Regions from separate parts of the Proteus terrae subsp. cibarius genome, predicted to be linked through region 1. Evidence: predicted binding sites of a transcription regulator. Region 1 holds the regulator's gene; the other holds the start of a gene.
What was found. Region 1 encodes PhoB, which activates phosphate uptake and scavenging genes when phosphate is short. Its sites were predicted from a motif close to CTGTCATAAAACTGNCNNAT; they were not measured.
Positions count from the first base shown of each region.

Region 2: a site for PhoB is predicted at 1,616-1,635, ahead of ugpB (sn-glycerol-3-phosphate ABC transporter substrate-binding protein UgpB). Genes of this name have one in related genera too.

Region 1 is NZ_CP047349.1:665,202-670,264, reverse strand. It holds gene brnQ (branched-chain amino acid transport system II carrier protein) at 1-924, opposite strand, end outside; gene phoR (phosphate regulon sensor histidine kinase PhoR) at 1,402-2,703, opposite strand; gene phoB (phosphate regulon transcriptional regulator PhoB) at 2,727-3,416, opposite strand; gene sbcD (exonuclease subunit SbcD) at 3,637-4,866, shown strand; gene GTH25_RS03075 (AAA family ATPase) at 4,866-5,063, shown strand, end outside.
Region 2 is NZ_CP047349.1:471,724-476,786, forward strand. It holds gene ugpA (sn-glycerol-3-phosphate ABC transporter permease UgpA) at 1-132, opposite strand, end outside; gene ugpB (sn-glycerol-3-phosphate ABC transporter substrate-binding protein UgpB) at 195-1,502, opposite strand; gene GTH25_RS02295 (glycerophosphoryl diester phosphodiesterase) at 1,677-2,396, shown strand; gene GTH25_RS02300 (carbamate kinase family protein) at 2,720-3,667, shown strand; gene GTH25_RS02305 (cyanate transporter) at 3,760-4,953, opposite strand.

The sequences.
Region 1 (5,063 bases):
ACGGCTAAAAAACTCTGCACAGGCACAGGTTAAACCAACAGCAGTCACCATACAGGCTAAGAAAATCAGTACAGCTAAGAAGAAGCTACCAAAATTACCAAAAGTGTACTGAACATAGGCATGTAAAATATCAGCACCATCTTGAGCACCCGGAATGATACTGCCACTGCTAGAGCCTAATTTAAATAAACTCAAATAAATCGCAGTTAATAATACACCCGCAATAATTCCTGCCCACATGGTATAACGTGTTAACAGTGATGAATTATCAATCCCTCGAGAGCGGGCTGCATTAACAATAACAATACCAAAAACCATAGCGCCCAATGTATCCATGGTGAGGTAACCGTTAATAAACCCCTGAGTCAACGCCATATCACGATAGGCTTCAGTTGCAGGAATAGCGCCACCAGCAGGCCAAAATACCGCAGCTACTCCTAATATCGCTAATGCCAGAATTTTAATCGGTGCAAGAATATGACCAACACTGTCTAGCAATTTCCCCGGATAAAGCGAAATACCAATAACAATTAAGAAATAGACAATGCTGTAAATCAGCAATGACATTTCTGTATCACCCACTAAAGGAGCAATACCCACTTTAAAAGAAACTGTTGCAGTACGAGGGGTTGCAAAAAGTGGTCCCACAGCAAGATAAGCAACAATGGCTAATAGCAATCCCATTGATTTACCAATAGGCGTGCTTAATGCCTCAATACCACCACCGACCTTTGCCAGTGCAACAACCGTTAAAACAGGTAAACCCACACCAGTGATCAAAAAGCCAATCGCAGCAGTCCAAACAAATTCGCCTGATTGTAACCCCACCATTGGAGGAAAAATAATGTTGCCAGCGCCAACAAATAGGGCGAATGTCATAAACCCTAATGCCAGAACATCTCTGGAAGTTAATCTATGTGCCATAAGTTTTGTTAATATGTAGTTACAATAATGGTTAAATTACGCCAAGGTAGCGCAACATAAAATCAACAATATCTATTTAAGCTCAGACCGTCATTATTCAGGATAATATCCAAATATAATCATTTCATGCAGAGCAATTAGGTACTAAATAGAAAAAATTGCCGATAACTGCTCACAAGTAAAACTTTTATAATGAAAAAAGGCAATAGCCAATCCTAAAACCAGAATAATCATCTAAACTATTTTTCGGCACTAGTTATAACTGTCATATATCATCGAATATACATGATATGATTTGTGCATTTTATCACCAATAATATTGAGTGTTGGCATCATTTAAAGTTAGCATTAATTAATAATATTAAAATTTAACGCTACGATATTAGTTTTTATTGATATTAAAAAGTTCAAGAAAGGAACAAAAAAGCCTTTATCACAGATTAAAGACAAGTAATAAAGGCTTTAAAAAAAGACAGACTACTCGTGTGTTTTTTTAGCGGTAAGTAATGTTTGAGGAAGGATAAAAGAGAACGTACTCCCGACACCTACTTTACTTTCAATATTTAATTGAGAGTGATGATGAAGCAGTGATTTTTTTACAATAGCCAAACCTAACCCAGTACCGCCAGAATGACGAGAGCGAGCTTTATCAACACGATAAAAGCGCTCTGTTAAACGAGTTAAGTGTTCTGCACTAATCCCCGATCCATTATCTGAAACACTAAATAACATACCTTGGGGAACTTTCTTCCAACTGACTTTGATTGTTGTACCTTCTTCAGTGTGATTAATAGCGTTATACACTAAGTTAGAAACCGCACTACGTAATTGCTCTTCATTACCTCGAACAGCCCACTGCTCATCAACATCAAAAATAATATGGCGTTGACCTTGACTCAATGATTCTGCTTCTTGTTGTAATAAAGCCAAAACAGCAGGAATATCAACAATTTTATTTAAATCAATATGAGGAGCAGATTCGATACGAGAAAGTTGTAAGAGTTGTTGAACAAGCGTATCCATGCGCTTAGCTTGCTCTTGCATCGTCACTATCGCCTTATGCTCTGCGGGTTTCGTGACACTATTTTCTTCCATCATTTCAAGATAGCCTTGAATAACGGTGAGTGGTGTTCTTAATTCATGGCTAACGTTAGCAAAAAAGTCACGTCGTGCATTTTCTAGTTTATTTTTTTCTGTCACATCTCGCGCCACCATTAGGCGCTGATCTTCGCTGTATGGCATCACTCGAAACTCAACAATAGAACCATTATTAAGTGAAATAATTAAAGAGCGACTAAAATCGCCTGCAGTAAAATAGTGTAAGAAATCAGGATAACGTAATAAGTTAAAAATATTTTGTCCGTTATCTTCCGGCCAGCGAAAGCCGAGTAAGTGTTGAGCTAGGCTATTACACCAAAAAATATTCCCTTCATTTGTCATCATCACAACGGCATCGGGCAAACTTTCAGCGCCACTTCTAAAACGTTTAATTAAGTCGCCTAATTCTCTGCGTCGTTTACGATTACGCTGTTGGGTTTGTCGAATACCATAAAAAATAGGCTCCCATCCCCCTCTTCCTTCCGGAGGCAGTACTGAGCGATCTAACCATAACCATTTAGATAATTTCAGCAAGTTATAGGCATGCCACACAAGTGCACTGAGTAGCGATGCCACCAGCAACCAAGGAAGATGCCCGATAAAAAGCGATAATATAAAAGCAGGTAAGCAAAATAGACATAGCCCCCAAACGAGGGCTTTCCACGATAGTCGTTCTAACACCTGACGATTACTCCCATATTGACTTAGAAACGGGCAGAGAAACGATATCCCGTTCCACGTACTGTCTGTATCATTCTGTCATGACCATCTTCTTCGATGGCTTTACGTAAACGACGAATATGCACATCAACAGTACGGTCTTCGACATAAACATTTGTTCCCCAAACATAGTTTAACAGTTGTTCTCTGCTATACACGCGTTCAGGATGTGTCATAAAAAAGTGCAGGAGTTTAAATTCGGTAGGTCCCATATCAATCGGTTTATCTTGACTCGTTACTCGATGAGAAACGGGATCAAGCCCTAAGCCATTGAATTCAATAACATCTTCCGTAGACATTGGTGATAACCGTCGTAAAATTGCTTTCACTCGAGCCACAAGCTCTTTAGGTGAGAAAGGCTTAATAACGTAATCATCAGCCCCCGTTTCTAGCCCTTGAACTTTATCTTCTTCTTCCCCTTTTGCCGTTAGCATAATAATTGGAATATCACGGGTGTTACTTTCCCGCTTCATCTGTTTTATTACCTGCAAGCCTGATCCACCGGGGATCATCCAATCTAATAAAACCAGATCAGGGTAAGGATCAATAAGAAAGCTCAATGCAGAATCATAATCTTCTGCTTCAATAGGTTGAAAACCATTTTGTTCCAAAACAAAACAGATCATCTCTCGAATTGCGGTTTCATCTTCAACAACAAGAATACGCCTTGCCATACTCTATCCTGTGTAATGTATATAGAGGGTCAAAATGATTATGATGCAGTTTTATGACAGATTTATGACTAACCTTAACATTACTGAAATAGATCCCTGTTGTTAAGGTAAATAAATCATTTTTTGGTGAAATATCACTCAAAAGAAGGCTTGTTGTTGAGTTTTCACTAAAAAAGTAAGGTGCGCTATACTCTTCATCAGATAAAAAAGAGGAATAGCAATGCGGATTATTCACACATCAGACTGGCATTTAGGGCAATATTTTTTTACAAAAACTCGAGCACAAGAGCATCAACAGTTTCTTGATTGGTTGTTAGCTCAAATTAAGCATTATCAAGTTGATGCATTGATTGTTGCAGGAGATATTTTTGATACAGGCTCTCCTCCAAGTTATGCCCGAGAGCTTTATAACCGCTTTGTTGTTGCTATCCGAGATACACAATGCCAGCTTGTTATTCTTGGTGGTAATCACGATTCTGTAGCGACACTAAATGAATCTAAATCATTATTAGCATGTTTAAATACAACGGTTATTGCCAATATTCATACTGAAACACCGCAAGCCCCGCTTATTCTTCCTCAAAAAGATAATACTCCGGGAGCATTACTTTGTGCGATCCCTTATCTACGTCCTAGAGATATGGTAAGTAGTAAAAGTGGGCAATCAGGTGCTGAAAAACAAAATGCCCTAAAAGAAGCGATTGCTGATTATTACCAAGCTCAATATCAAGAGGCTCTTGATTTACGTAAGCAACTGAACGTCAATATTCCTATTATTGCAACAGGTCACCTTACAACCATTGGGGCAAGTGTAACCGACTCTGTACGTGAAATTTATATCGGTACTTTAGAGGCTTTTTCTGCAACACTATTTCCTGAATTTGACTATATTGCTCTTGGTCATATTCATCGCCCTCAAGTAGTGAATAAATCAGGCCATATTCGTTATAGTGGCTCCCCTATTCCTTTAAGTTTTGATGAAAGCGGACAACAAAAAAGCGTCTGCCTTATCGATTTTGAGCAAGACAAATTAACTCACCTCACACTATTACCTATTCCTGAATTTCAGTTGCTACGCACTATCAGTGGCTCATTAAAAGAGATAGCCATACAACTTGATGATTTAAAAAAACAATACAGTGAAACAGACACCACTATTTGGTTGGATATCGAAGTTTCAACACAAGATTATCTCAGTGATATACAAACTCGTGTTCAAGAGCTAACTAACGATCCACTTTTTGATGTGATCTTATTAAGAAGAGCCAGAAAACAGCGCCAAGTATTCACGCAAAATGAGAACGAAACACTGACCGAATTAACGGTTTATGATGTTTTTGAAAGGCGCTTAGAACAGCATGAATTTGATTCAAAAGAAACTAAAACACGGTTAACAACATTGTTTAAACAAGCTGTTGAAATGGCAGAACAAGAGGATAACGAAGCATAATGAAAATCTTAAGTCTGCGATTTAAAAATATTAACTCTTTAAAAGGTGAGTGGAAAATCAACTTTGATCAAGAGCCTTTTGTTAGCAACGGATTATTTGCGATTACGGGTCCTACCGGGGCAGGAAAAACCACACTATTAGATGCGATTAGCTTAGCGCTTTATCATCGAACTCCACGATTAGACAAAGTCACACAA
Region 2 (5,063 bases), 190 kb from region 1:
TTCTAATTGAAATGACTGAAAGAAAGCTTGCCCAGCAGGCCAAATAAAAAAGATAAGCGTGATAGCTAATTGAGGAAAAATCAGCGCTAAAGGTAGCCATTTTTGTTTGAAATAAATGGATTGAGAAGCCATACAATATCCAGTAAATCGATAAAAACAGAAGGCGAGCTATTTTGCTCGCCTAATACAAGTGACTATTGTTGAGTACGTTCAAAACGGCGTAGCTGCTCATTTCCACGTGTAACTGCATTATCTAATGCAACTTGAGCACTTTGTTTTCCTGACCACACTTTCTCTAACTCTTCATCAACGATTTCTCGAGTTTGTAGGAAATTACCAAAGCGTAATCCTTTTGAGTTTGCGGTAGGCTCTGAGGTTGTCATTTGTAATATTGCGGTGTCAGCTCCTGGATTTTGCTGATAAAAACCCTGTTGCTGTGTTAACGCATAAGCTGCTTTAGTGACGGGTAAATAACCCGTTGCTTGGTGCCAATCGGCTTGAACTTCAGGGCTTGAAAGATAGGTGAAAAATTTGGCAACACCGTTATATTCGGCATCTGGACGCCCAGACATAACCCATAATGATGCTCCGCCAATAATGGTATTTGCTGGTTTTTGTACAAGAGTATCGTCGTAAGGTAATTGGCTAACACCAATATCAAGACCTTTCATGTTCTCTTTAATACCAGCAAAGCCCGCAGATGATTCCATCACCATTGCACACTCTTGAGTATAAAATAGAGGCATTGCATCTGATTGGCGTCCGCCATATTTGAAAATACCGGATTTCGACCAATCTGCCATTTGTTGAATATGAGCGACGAAAGGTGCCTTATTAAATAGGAAAGTAGTATCAAAGCCATCAAAACCATTATTTTGGGTAGCAATAGGTAAGTTATTGCGAGCACCAAAGTTTTCGATTTGTGTCCACGATTGCCATGTAGTAGTAAATCCGCATTTAACACCAGAATCGAGCAGTTTTTGAGAAACAGCTTCCATCTCTTTCCATGTCTTAGGTGGCTGTTCTATACCCGCTTTTTTAAAGAGTGTTTTATTGTAATAAAGCACCGGTGTTGAACTATTAAATGGCAACGACATCATTTTGCCGTCACTGGTGGTGTAGTAACCCGTGACAGTTGATAAATAACTATTAGGATCAAAAGGTTCGTTAGTTTTTTCCATTAATTGATAAACAGGAAAAACGGCTTTTTTAGCTCCCATCATACTGGCTGTACCCACTTCAAATACTTGTACAATAGCAGGTTGGTTTTTAGCGCGAAATGAAGCCACTGCACTGGTCATCGTTTCAGCATAAGTGCCTTTATAAACAGGTTTTATCTCATATTCAGATTGACTGGCGTTAAAATCAGAGGCGATTTGATTGACTTTCTGACCAAGTGCACCTCCCATTGCATGCCACCATTCAATTTGTGTTTTTGCGTGTGTAGGAGAAGTAAATAACGCCATCGCAACAGCAAGACCTGTTATTGATTTTATCGACATGCAGAATTTCCTTTTTAATCGAGAGTTAAAGGTGCAATCTAATCTGCGAATTACCCTAGATGTTATTTATGACAAAAGGGTGACAATTAAATGAAGATATATTGATGGTATGACTGTCAAATTGCTGTCATAAATGGTTGTCATGATGTCGGCACAAATGAAAAGGAGAGAGAAATGAAGATAGCTGCTCACCGAGGTTTTTCTGGAAAAGCCCCTGAAAATACACTGGCTGCATTTAAAATGGCGATTGATTTCGGGTGCGAATGGATTGAAACGGATGTGCAATTAACCGCGGATCATGTTCCTGTGCTTATTCATGATAAAACAGTTAATCGTTGCACGAATGGGCAAGGTGCTGTGCGTTTTCATACCTTAGATGATTTACATCGCCTTGATGCAGGAAGTTGGTTTAGTTCACTCTATCAAGGTGAGAAAATTCCTTCTTTAAGACAAGGATTACAACTCATTAAGCGTTCAGGAACAAAGCTTAATATTGAGCTGAAAACGTGGCCCGATGATGATGTTGATCGTTTATGTTTAGCGGTTTCTGACATGATAAAAAGTGCAGATATTCCTAATGAGCAAATTCTATTTTCTTCTTTTGATACACATGCACTTATTGTTATGAAACGATATCTGCCTTTTATTCGTAGAGGGCAATTATGGGATGAGATCCCTGATAATGCGCTAGAAACGCTAAAAGCGATTGATGGTTTTAGTGTGCATTGTAATTACAAATACCTTACGCAAGAACAAGCGCAATTGTTAAAACAAGCAGGCTATGAAATTTATTGTTATACCCCAAATGATCCTGAAGAAGTGAAAGATTATGAGCAATGGGGTGTTGATATGCTAATTACTGATATGCCTGATGTTTATCAAATAGCAAAATAAAAAAGGACTAACTATCCCGCCCACTTGTATTGAATAAGGCGCTATTGATGTGTTTGATAACGCCTTTCATTCCCTTCTTTGTGCATTGCATTTATAGAAATTAAATAAGAGAAACGTTGAGTAATAGATGTTTTCTTTACATTCTCTGCTATTATCCTGCGCAATTAATGAATAGATATTGTTCAACACAATAATGTTTATCTCATTAAAAATAAAAATGGGGAAAATGGTTAGCGAATATGGTGACCTTATCAACCCAACCTCTAAGAGTAGAGGTGTGTTATTTCTACTTTAATTGCCAATAATATAATTGAGAGTGAAATATGAAAGAACTCGTTGTTGTTGCCATTGGAGGCAACAGTATTATTAAAGACAATGCTAGCCAGTCTATCGCTCATCAAGAACAAGCAGTACAAGAGGTTGCATCCCATATTAGTGATATGGTGGCTGAAGGGTATAATATTGTTTTAACACATGGTAATGGGCCACAAGTCGGGCTTGATTTACGTCGCGCAGAAGTGGCACATGTGCAAGAAGGTTTACCGTTAACGCCATTAGCCAACTGTGTTGCAGATACACAAGGTGGTATTGGTTATTTAATACAACAAGCATTAACGAATAAGCTTCGTGTTCAACAAAATAAACAAGCGATCACTCTTATCACACAAGTTGAAGTTGATAAAAACGATCCAAATTTTGTTTCTCCAACAAAACCTATTGGTGCATTTTTCTCAGAACAAGAGATGGTGCAATTAAAGCAAGAAAATCCTCAATGGCATTTCGTTGAAGATTCTGGTCGTGGTTATCGCCGTGTTGTTGCCTCTCCAATTCCACAGCATGTTATTGAATCTAAGGCAATTAAATCACTGTCAGAGTGTGGCTATGTTGTGATTGCAGTAGGCGGTGGCGGTATACCAGTTATCAAAAATGAGCACGGCAATTACCAAAGTGTTGATGCGGTTATTGATAAAGATCTGTCATCAACATTGCTCGCAAAAGAATTACATGCAGATATTCTTATTATCACAACGGGCGTTGAAAAAGTCTGTATTCATTTCGGCAAACCAGAACAGAAAGCATTAGGCGAAACGTCGGTTGAAGAAATGACACAATATATGCATGAAGGGCATTTCCCTCCGGGCAGTATGCTTCCTAAAATTGAAGCCAGTCTCTCATTTTTAGCTGCTGGCGGAAAAAGAGTGATTATCACAACGCCAGAAAAATTAGCTTCAGCCTTAAAAGGTGAAACTGGAACACATATCGTTGCTTAATTATCTCCATAAGTAGTATTAAATTATTATCTTTGATAAGCGCCTTATTTGTAGTAAGGCGCTTATTTTATATGAGTCTTAAATATAGGGCGTTATTGAGTAGGATGATTAGCGGGATAAGCTTTCGCATAATGACGAGGATTTAATCGTGCAAATAATCCTATAGTCACAATCACTAAAATGGCATGAAATGCCCATGCATAAGTAAAGCTTCCATCAGGCTGGCGTAATAGCACTGCAACTAATGGGCCGAAAGCAGCAATAATAAAGCCACCACCTTGCATTAATGCTGATAGAGCACCTGCTTGTGCCGGATCAGGAATATGATCGAGAGCGACAATCATCATCATGGAAAAACATCCCCCCAAACCACAGCCTAAGAATATACTCCAAAGATAAGGGGCACTCATCGGAATAACCATAACCGCGACAAAACCAATAAATTGGCTTATTAATGTTATCGTAAGCCAAAAACGCCTGTCGTGATTTTTAGCCGCCAAGAAAGGAATAATTAAAGCGGCAGAGGCTTGGAAAAGAGAAAGAATAGCAACAAGTGAGCCACTTTGGGCACTTGGCATTCCTAATGATTGGTAGAATGGTGCCAACCATGTCACAACAGAGGCATAACCTGCATTAACACAACCAAATCCTAAAATAAGTAATCCTGTTCTAGGACGCCAAATTAAGGTATTTAGTGATATTTTATTGGCGGAAGTGGCGCTATTTTTAATAGAAAAAAGGATCGCGATAAATGCAAATCCTGCGGGAAGCGCAAACCACGCTAAAGCACTTTGCCAATGGCCATAATTCTCAGTAAGAAGGGGAGATAATTGCGCCCCAAGTGCACCTCCCCCCATTAGCATTGCGGAATATAATCCCATCATGATAGGAGTTCGATTTCCAAACCACCCTTTAATAATGCCGGGAAATACCGCTTGAATATAGGCGACACTTAAACCACAAAAGAGTGCCGTCAGTAATAGTTGATTGCCATCAGAAACATAGGCTCTAGAAAAGGAGCCCATCAGAAGCATTAGCATTGCGACTAAAAGCCCTTTACGTACTTGAATATAAGGTTGTAAGAAGGGAACGATTAATGCGCCTATTCCCATTAAAAGCATGGGTAATAGTGTGAGTAATGAGACTTGACTATAACTCATTCCTGTTGAGGCAATAATATTGTCAATAACAGGGCCGGGGCCAGTTAAGAATGGGCGTAAGTTTATCCCAACTAAAATAATAGTGAGGACAATCTGCCATGTTTTTTTTCTTGGTAAGGCAGTCATTGTAATTCCCTGATAAACATAAATATTGCCTATTGTATAGACAATATTTATATAAACAAATGGTAACAGTAAAGATTTTATTGCCTGATAATTAAAAAAAACATCAATGC